2 regions of the Microbacterium jiangjiandongii genome follow, and region 2 is predicted to be linked to the other one. Evidence: predicted binding sites of a transcription regulator. Region 2 holds the regulator's gene; the other holds the start of a gene.
The links. Region 2 encodes LexA, which represses DNA repair genes until DNA is damaged. Its sites were predicted from a motif close to TCGAACANNTGTTCGA; they were not measured.
Positions count from the first base shown of each region.

Region 1: QNO14_RS02220 (HNH endonuclease signature motif containing protein) is a predicted target of LexA. The motif match lies at 1,945-1,960, and genes of this name have one in related genera.

Region 1 is NZ_CP126740.1:499,400-504,330, forward strand. It holds gene QNO14_RS02210 (hypothetical protein) at 1-672, shown strand, start outside; gene QNO14_RS02215 (arsenate reductase/protein-tyrosine-phosphatase family protein) at 829-1,425, opposite strand; gene QNO14_RS02220 (HNH endonuclease signature motif containing protein) at 1,995-3,341, shown strand; gene QNO14_RS02225 (CsbD family protein) at 3,670-3,846, opposite strand; gene QNO14_RS02230 (PRC and DUF2382 domain-containing protein) at 3,880-4,602, opposite strand; gene QNO14_RS02235 (hypothetical protein) at 4,605-4,931, opposite strand, start outside.
Region 2 is NZ_CP126740.1:1,014,062-1,018,992, forward strand. It holds gene metE (5-methyltetrahydropteroyltriglutamate--homocysteine S-methyltransferase) at 1-1,227, shown strand, start outside; gene lexA (transcriptional repressor LexA) at 1,331-2,029, opposite strand; gene QNO14_RS04510 (LysM peptidoglycan-binding domain-containing protein) at 2,281-2,640, shown strand; gene QNO14_RS04515 (histidinol-phosphate transaminase) at 2,660-3,754, shown strand; gene hisB (imidazoleglycerol-phosphate dehydratase HisB) at 3,751-4,362, shown strand; gene hisH (imidazole glycerol phosphate synthase subunit HisH) at 4,359-4,931, shown strand, end outside.

The sequences.
Region 1 (4,931 bases), 510 kb from region 2:
CCCGCGCGGGCCGCGGCGATGCAGGCCCTGACCGACTACCGGGCAGGGCTCGACGCGCTCGTGCTGCCGGAGCTGCCCGCCCCGTACTCCCGGCCCGCCATCGATGAGGACTCGCTGGCCGACGTCGGTGCGGCGATCGACGACGTGCAGGCCCGGGCGGCCGAGATGGCGGAGCCCACCGAGCGGATGCATGCCCTGCGGGGTGCTGTCACCGATCTGCGGGACCGCTTCGTCGAGCAGGTGGCTGCGTTCGGCGCGACGTTCCCGGCGTGGGCCGCGACGGTCAACGCCGAGAACGACCAGGCCGACCAGAGCTTCCGCGACGCGCTCACGGCTGCCGCCGCGGCGGTGCCGTCGGGTCAGGCCGGAGGCCTGCTGGGCATCGAGGCGATGCTCGTGCTGCCGCCGCTCGTCGACGCGCTGCGGGAGGACAACCAGCGCGCTCTCGATGAGATCGCGGCCGAGGAAGAGGCGGCGGAGGACGCCGAGTCTGGCGGTTCGGGTGGATCGGACGGCTCGGATTGGTACGTCGACCCGGGTGTGCCGCCGACCGACCCGGGTGTGCCGCCGACCGATCCGGGTGTGCCGCCGACCGATCCCGGTCCGGTCGACCCGCCGGTCACGGACCCGCCGGTGACGGACCCCGGCACCGGCGAGGCGCCGGCCGGGTAGCCCGCGGCGCGGGGCGGCTTCGGGCGCTGGGGGTGGGCGCTTCGGTTGCTGCGGTTGGGCGCTTCTGGCGCCGTCGGGCGCTGTGGGTGCTGCGGGGTGCGTCTGGCGCCAGCCGGCGGCGCGGGTGCGCTGCGGGCCGCGGTCGGGCGCTGCGGGTCAGGCGGGGACGGCCAGGCGAACGACCCGCACGACCTCGTCGATGGCCGGCACCAGCTGCGAAGCCGACAGCTCGTAGGTGTTCCACGAGCGGCGGTACGGGTCGATAACGTCGTCGTCGGCCGGGTCGGCCGGGGGCAGCGAGACGCCGCGGTGCGCGGCGACCGAGGCCACCGCCGCGCGCAGTCGTGCCGAGGGGTCCTGGCCCGCGGCGTCGGCGGCCGCGATGATCTCGGCATCCGGGGTGTCCCTCGCCAGTCGCGCGAACTCGCGAACGGTGAAGGTGGAGCGCAGGCGCGCCGGCGCGAGTTCGACGATGGCGCGGCGGTGCTCGCGCGCCATGGCCAGGATGAGGTCGGGTGTGGTCAGCATGCGCGAGTTCAGCAGCTGCGAACGGTGCTCGGTCGACAGCTCCGCGGGTACTCCGTGCTGCGCGGCGAGGCGCTGGGCCTCGGCGGGCATCTCCGACGCGCGCATGTCGTAGGTGCCGCCGCTGTTGACGCTGCCGGGGAGCCCCGCCAGCCGTGTGCGCAGCAGCTGCTCAGCCAGCGGTGAGCGGCAGATGTTGCCGGTGCAGACGGTGATGATCTCGAACACGGACGACCTTTCGGTTCGGGTACGGGCGCCGTGCCACTGTATCGGGGCCCCTCCGGCCCGTTCCCTTTCCCGCTTCCGGCTCGCGAGTGAGTATTCGCGGTGTCGAGTGAGTATTCGCGTCGTCGAGTGAGTATTTGCGGTGCCGAGTGAGTATTCGGCATCCCGAGTGAGTATTCGTGTCGTCCCAGACGCGGAGGGGATCCTCGCCGAGTATGTGGTTGCTGAGGGCGACCCGATCGACATGATTGCCCGGCGGCACCGGGAGCGTGTTCCTGATCAACCGAAAGGAACTCCCGCCGACGCACCCACACCTGATCCACCCGGGCGACCGGCTGCTGCTGACAGCCAAGAGCGCGTAGCGCGCACCCCGTGCCGCCCTCACCCAGCGGCGGGACTTCCGCGTCGCTGACCTCTTCACGGGGCGGCGCTGGAGTGTGCGGAACCGAACGTAAATGCGGATCTACGAGACAGCCGTCCTCTGTCGGTATCGGCGGAAATCCGCTGCAGACTTATCCACAGGCGAAAAGATGTTCTATACTCCGGGGCGCTTCCGGAGTATCATCAGTCGTATGAACCAGCCCCTCCAGAGCCTGATAGAAGCGGCATCCGCTGTCGCTGAAGGGTGGCCGGAGGGCGCGATCGAGGGGGCGGCCGGTTCGTTGCTCGTCGCCTTGAACGATGCGCTCGGCAAAGTGCGGCGGCTGACCGACGGTTTGCATGCGCAGGTCGCGGCCGAGATCGCGCGGCAGTCGCGTCCCGAGCTCGGGCCAGACGGATTGGCCAAGTCGCAGGGCTACCGCAATCCCACCGCGCTCATCGCGGCCACGACCGGGTCGACAAACGGTGAGGCGGCGCGGCTCGTGCAGGTCGGTGAGGCGACGGCGCCGCGGCTGCTGCTCTCGGGGGAGCGGGCGCCCGCGCGGCATCCGCACGTGGCGTCCGCGGTCGAGGCGGGGAGTATCGGCTCGGCCGCAGCCTCCGCGATCATCAGCATGCTCGACAAGGTGGTCATGCGTGCGGGGCGCGAGGCGACGGATGCCGCGGAGCGGATGCTGGTCGAGCAAGCCCCCGGGCTGACCGGCGACCAGCTGGCGAAGGTCATCGCGCCCGCCGAAGCCTGGCTCGACCCCGACGGCGTCGAACCCCGTGAAGACGAGCTGCGCTCGCAGCGGTACCTGCACATTCGGGAAGAGCGCAACGGCATGACCTCGCTGTCGGCGTTGCTCGATCCCGAGCACGCTGCTCCAGTACGGGCGGCGATCGAGGCGCTCGTGACGGCAGACCTCCGCGCACCGCGAAGCGGCGACGCACCCGACGCCGATCCTGCGCGCCGGTCTATCCCCCAGCTGCAGGCCGACGCGCTAGCGCGACTGTGCGCGCATGCCCTCGGGTGCGAGCACACGGATCTGCCCCTCGAGGGAGCGACCGTGGTGGTACGGGTATCGCTTGACGACCTCGAGAATGGCACGGGCAGCGGCGTCATCGACGGCATGACCCAGCCGGTCTCGATCGGCACGGTGCGGCGCATGGCCGCCGGCGGCGCCGTGATCCCGTGCGTCCTGGGCGGCAAGAGCGAGATCCTCGACTGGGGCCGCAAGAAGAGGCTCTTCACCAAGGCGCAGAAGCTGGCGCTCGTCGAACGTGACGGCGGATGCGCCGGGTGCGGCGCCCCACCAGGACTGACCCGGGTGCACCACCTGCGATGGTGGCTGCGCGACGGCGGCCCCACCGACCTGTCGAACGGCGTGCTGCTCTGCGACTCGTGCCATCATCGCGTGCACGACAACGGCTACGAGGTGCGCATCGACGGGTCGGGGACCATGGCCGACGTGTGGTTCATCCCGCCGCCGTGGGTCGACCCGGCCCGCACGCCCAGGCGCGGGGCGCGCAAGCGGTTCGACTTCGTCCCGGCGTGAGGCTCGGAGCCCCCGCGGCGCGGGTCCGGCCGTCACGACTGAGGTCCGGGTCGTCGCGGCCGGGGTTCGGTCGTCGCGACTGAGGTCCGGCCGTCGCGACTGAGGTTCCGGGTCGTCGCGACTGAGGTTCCGGGTCGTCGCGACTGGGGTTCGGTCGCCGGGGCTGAGGTTCGGTCGTCGCGACTGAGTCCCGGCTCGCCCGCGGCGAAGGTTCGGCCGCCTCGGCTGAGTCCGGCTCGGCCGCGGCGTGGGCCTGCGGGCAGCGCGCGCACACGAAGAAGCGACCGCCCCTCGCTGAGGGGGACGGTCGCCGCTTTGTGGTTGCGGGTTACTTGTCGGTGAAGGCGTCCTTGACGTCATCGACGGCCTGCTTGCCCTTGCCCTTGGCCTGGTCCATGTGGCCCTCTGACTCGAGAGACTTGTCGTCGGTCGCCTTGCCGACGCCCTCCTTGGCCTTGCCCTTCAGCTCTTCGGCCTTGTGCTTCATGTCATCTCCGATGCCCATGGGGATCTCCTTCTCTCGGGGGTCACGACCGCGTCAGCGGTTCGTGGGGGGTGTGCCGGCATCGTCATCGGATGCCGATCCGGTAGGCGACTCTGGTTCGAGCCGCACTTCTTCGCGGGCGACGGGAACGCTCACCGTCACCTGCTCGGTCACGACGTAGCGCCGCAGCCGCAAGCCGCCGTCGGCAACCGGCGCAGGAGCGACGGTTCCGCCGTCCACCGTCTCGACGTCTCCCGCCGACGGCGGCGGAGTCGCAGCCGAAGTCGAGCCGGCGCGATCGTTCGCCTCGGCCTGGGAATCGTCGTGATCGTGATCGTGATCGTGATCGTGATCGCCGTCGTGCTTGTGCTCGTGCGCGTGCGTGCGGTCGCCGTGCTCGTGCTCGTGCGTGCCGTGGTGCCCGTGGCCGCCCTCGGACCCCGAATCGGAATCGCTGTCCGGCGCGTCGCGGAGGGCGTAATAGGCGTACAGCTCCTCCTCCTGGCGGTGGGTGAGCTCCGCGTCCGAGTCGAACCGGGGAGCGTGCTTGACGGCATCCTTGTCGTAGGGGATGCGCAGTTCGCCCTCGACCTCGGCGGCCTGCTCCAGCGGCACGAACGACTCCGACGAGCCGAACAATCCCGTCTTCACCGTCACCCAGTTGGGGTTCCCCGTGTGGGGATCGACGAACACCTGGCCGACCGTGCCGACCTTGTGGCCCTCTTCGTCGACGACGTGGCGTCCGATGAGGCTGGCGATGTCGTGGGAGCTGATCATGGTCAGCTCTCCTGTCGGCCGAGGCCGACACGGTCGACCTTGCGGTGGTAGCGCATGCCCGCCGCGCCGCCGAGCAGGGCGCCGATGAGCGCGATGATCGCGGAGCCGATGGCAGTGAGGATGCCGGTCAAGGTGGCGGACTCGGCATCCACCGGAATGGCAGGGATCCCCTGCAGGCTGCCGACCATCTCCCACTGGCTGCCGGCGATGGCGGTGACGATCGCGACGACGATGGCGATGACGATCGCCCAGATCCAGACCGCGAGGCCCTGCTTGAGGCCACTGAATCGCGCCATGCGGCCGGCGACGTAGCCGCCGGCGAAGTAGGA
Region 2 (4,931 bases):
GTCGGTCAGGTGGTGGCCCTCGCGCGCGGCCTTTCGCAGGGCAGGGCGGCGATCGACGACGACCTCCGGGCCGCTTCGCAGGCGCTGACGGACCGGCGGTCGGCACCGGGGGTGCGCGATGGCGCGGTCCGCTCGCGCGCAGGGGGGCTCACCCCGGGCGACTACCGGCGTGTGCCGGCTCGCGAGCGCGAGCAGGCGCAGACAGCGGCACTGGGCCTTCCGGTGCTCCCCACGACGACCATCGGGTCGTTCCCGCAGACCCCCGAGATCCGCCGCGCCCGCGCCGCGCACGCCGCCGGGCGTCTGGACGGCGAGCAATACCGGGAGTTCCTCCGCGACGAGATCCGGCAGGTGATCGCGCTGCAGGAGCAGCTCGAGCTCGACGTGCTGGTGCATGGTGAGGCGGAGCGCAACGACATGGTGCAGTACTTCGCCGAGAACCTCGACGGATTCGCGGTGACGCGCAACGGGTGGGTGCAGTCGTACGGCTCACGGGCGACGCGGCCGTCGATCCTCTGGGGTGACGTCGCGCGGCCGGCCCCCATCACCGTCGCCTGGTCGGCGTATGCGCAGAAGCTCACCGCGAAGCACGTCAAGGGCATGCTGACGGGACCGGTGACGATTCTCGCGTGGTCGTTCGTACGCGACGACCAGCCGCTCGCCGAGACCGCCGACCAGGTCGCCCTGGCGCTGCGCGACGAGATCGCCGACCTCGAGGCCGCGGGCCTGCGCATCGTGCAGGTCGACGAGCCGGCGCTGCGGGAGCTGCTGCCGCTCAAGACGGCCGACCAGGCGGCCTACCTCGACTGGTCCGTTGCGGCGTTCCGGCTCGCCACCGCCGGGGCCGCGCCGGCCACCCAGGTGCACACCCACCTCTGCTACTCGGAGTTCGCGGTCGTCATCGAGGCGATCGCAGCGCTCGACGCCGATGTCACCTCCATCGAGGCCGCCCGCAGCCGCGGCGAGGTCATCGCCGACATCCGCAACTCGGGCTTCGCGCGCGGCGTCGGGCCGGGCGTCTACGACATCCACTCTCCCCGTGTGCCGTCGACGGACGAGATCGCGGCGCTGCTGCGGCGCGCGGTCGACGAGCTTCCCGTCGGACAGGTGTGGGTCAACCCGGACTGCGGGCTCAAGACCCGCGGCTACGACGAGACGGTGCGCTCGCTGGGGAATCTGGTGGCGGCCGCACACGCCGTGCGCGAGGAGGTCGCCGCGCGCGTCTGACCGGAGCCGCCGGGGCGGTCGTCGGCTCTGACCGCCACCGGCGCAGGAACGCAGGAGGGGATGCCGCAGTCGTCGCGGCATCCCCTCCTCGTGGCTCTGCGCGTCAGATCGCCCGCAGCACCGCCACGACCTTGCCGAGCACGACGGCCTCGTCGCCCAGGATCGGCTCGAACGCGCTGTTGCGCGGGAGCAGCCACGTGTGCCCGTCACGCTGACGGAAGGTCTTCACGGTGGCCTCGCCGTCGAGCATCGCCGCGACGATGTCGCCGTTGTCCGCGGTCGCCTGGGAGCGCACGACCACCCAGTCGCCGTCGCAGATGGCGGCGTCGATCATCGACTCGCCGCTCACCTTGAGCATGAACAGGTCGCCCTTGCCGACGAGCTGACGCGGTAGGGGGAAGATCTCCTCGACCTGCTGGTCGGCGGTGATGGGGACTCCCGCGGCGATGCGGCCGACCAGCGGCACGAGGGCGGCGTCGCCCACCGACGGAGCGGCGTCGGCCGGGTTCTCGGCGGCGGAGCCGGGCAGGTCGATCAGCACCTCCATCGCGCGCGTCTTGCCGGCGTCGCGGCGCAGGTAGCCGCTGAGCTCGAGCTGGTTGAGCTGGTGGGTGACGCTCGAGAGCGACTTCAATCCGACCGCGTCGCCGATCTCGCGCATGCTCGGCGGATAGCCGTGGCGCGCGATCGACCGCTGGATCACCTCGAGGATCGCGAGCTGCTTCTCGCTGAGGCTCTTGCGTCGGCGCGTCTGCGGCTTGTCTTGAGCCCGCTCGCGGCCGACCGGTGTCACGTCGGTCATCGCCCTCTCCCGTCTCGCCGCGCGGGGCAGCGTCTTCGAATGTCGGAGGTCCGTGGTGGGGTGCTCCTATCGAAACCGTATCCGGTGACGGATGCCGACAGGTCGAGGTGCGCGCGTGTCGCGTGCGATCGATCTGCGAGCGAGTTTCGTGCTTGACAGTCTATAACTTCGAAGATAACTTCGGAAGAGAACTTCGTATCCGGCTCTCCCGGCCGAGAGTCGGATACGAAGATCGCCACAGAGGAGGACCCATGACCACCATCCAGCTCGCCGGACCCACGCCGTCCGCCACGCGGCTGCGGATCACCTCCCGCGGTCGACGCGTGCTGGTCGGCATCGCCGCACTGCCCGCCGTCGCCGTCGTCGCCGTCGCTGTCCTCAGCGGAGGGGGAGCCCTGGCGACGGTCGCCGACTCCGCGCCCGCCGGAAGCTTCGAGACCGTGACGGTCGCGCCGGGGGAGTCGCTCTGGGGTATCGCCGAAGAGGTGGCCCCGCAGGCGGATCCGCGTGACGTCATCGACGCCATCGTCCGTCTCAACGCGCTCGAGACCTCGGCCGTCGCCGCCGGCCAGCGCCTGTCGATCCCGCTGGAGTACGCCCCGGGCCGCTGATCGCGCCATGCGCTCTAGCATGGGAGGGGTGATCGTGAGTCTCGACGACCTGCCCCTCCGCGCCGATCTGCGCGGCCAGACCCCGTACGGCGCACCCCAGGCTGCCCTGCCTGTCGCCCTCAACGTCAATGAGAACACCCATCCCGTTCCCGACGAGGTGGCCGGTGACATCCTCGACTCGGTGGCCCGCGCGCTGCGCGACATCAACCGCTATCCCGACCGCGAGTTCACGGCGCTGCGGGAGGGTTTCGCCGAGTACCTCGGACACGGCCTCGGGCCCGAGCAGATCTGGGCGGCCAACGGATCGAACGAGGTCCTGCAGCACGTGCTGCAGGCTTTCGCAGGGCCGGGACGCACCGCATTCTCCTTCGCGCCGACGTACTCGATGTATCCGCTGCTCACCCGCGGGACGGGGGCTGCATGGGTCGCCGGCCACCGAGCGCACGACTTCACCCTGAGCCCGTCCGACGCGGCATCCCAGGTCGCCGACGCGTCGCCGGACGTCATCTTCCTCTGCGCGCCGAACAACCCGACGGGCACGCCGCTGCCGCTCGACGTCGTCGAGGCGGTCTACGACGCCAGTCACGGCATCGTCGTCGTCGATGAGGCGTACGCGGAGTTCGCGCCCCACGACCAGCAGTCGGCGATCACGCTGCTGCCGGGGCGGGAGCGCCTGGTCGTCTCACGCACCATGAGCAAGGCCTTCGCGTTCGCCGGCGCCCGGGTGGGCTATCTGGCCGCCGATCCGGCGCTGATCGACGCCCTGCGGCTCGTGCGTCTGCCCTACCACCTGAGCGCGCTCACGCAGGCCGCGGCCACGGCGGCCCTCCGGCACGCGCCCGTCATGCTCGGCATGGTCGACGAGATCGTCGCGCAGCGCGACCGCATCTCGGCGACCCTCGAAGCCCTCGGATACGAGCCGCACGAGTCCTGGACCAACTTCGTCCTCTTCGGCGGCGTGGCCGACCCCGCCGCCACCTGGCGGGCGCTGTACGACCGGGGTGTGCTTATCCGCGACGTCGGCATTCCGGGGCACCTGCGGGTGACGGCGGGCACCGAGGCCGAGACCACCGCGTTCCTCGACGCGCTGGCCTCGATAGACTCGAGATCATGACCCGTCCCGAGGCGCGAACCGCGTCCGCGCGCCGTGCGACCAGTGAATCGACCGTCGAGCTCGAGCTCGACCTGGACGGCACCGGCCGCAGCCACATCGACACCAGCGTGCCGTTCTTCGACCACCTGCTGACCGCGTTCGCGAAGCACTCGCTGACCGATCTCACCGTGCGGGCGTCCGGCGACACCGACATCGACGCCCACCACACCGTCGAGGACGTCGCGATCGTGCTGGGTCAGGCGATCCGCGAGGCACTGGGCGACAAGAGCGGCATCTCGCGCTACGGCGACGCGCTCGTGCCGCTGGACGAGGCGCTCGCGCAGGCGGTCGTCGACATCAGCGGACGGCCCTACCTGGTGCACACCGGGGAACCCGCCGGGTACGAATTCCACCTCATCGGCGGCCACTTCACCGGCTCGCTGGTGCGCCACACGTTCGAAGCCATCGCGTTCCACGCCGGCATGACCGTGCACGTCACCGTGCTCGGAGGCCGCGACCCGCACCACATCGCCGAGGCGGAGTACAAGGCGTTCGCGCGGGCGTTCCGACAGGCCAAGGCCCGCGATCCGCTCGTGCAGGGCGTCCCCAGCACGAAGGGCGCTCTGTGAGCGTCACCCCCTCCGAAGACCGGCCTCTCGTCGCGGTGCTCGATTACGGGTCGGGCAACGTGCACTCCGCGGTGAAAGCGCTCATCGCCGCCGGTGCTGACGCGCGGCTGACGTCGGACCGCGGGCTCGTGCGCGACGCCGACGGGCTCGTCGTTCCCGGCGTCGGCGCGTTCCGCGCCGTGATGGACGCGCTGCGCGAGAGCCGTGCCGACGAGCTCATCGACCGCCGGCTGGCCGGCGGCCGCCCGGTGCTCGGCATCTGCGTGGGCATGCAGGTGCTGTTCGAGCACGGCGTCGAGCGCGGCGAAGACACCGAGGGGCTGGGCGAGTGGCCCGGCGCCGTCACCGAGCTCGACGCCCCCGTCCTGCCGCACATGGGCTGGAACACCGTGGAACCCGGCGAGGGTTCGGTGCTGTTCCGCGGCATCGAACGCGAGCGCTTCTACTTCGTGCACTCCTACGCCGCTCAGTCCTGGACGCTCGACGTCATGCCGCCGTTCCCGGCGCCTGCCCTCACCTGGAGCCGGCACGGCGCCCCGTTCCTCGCCGCCGTCGAGAACGGCCCGCTG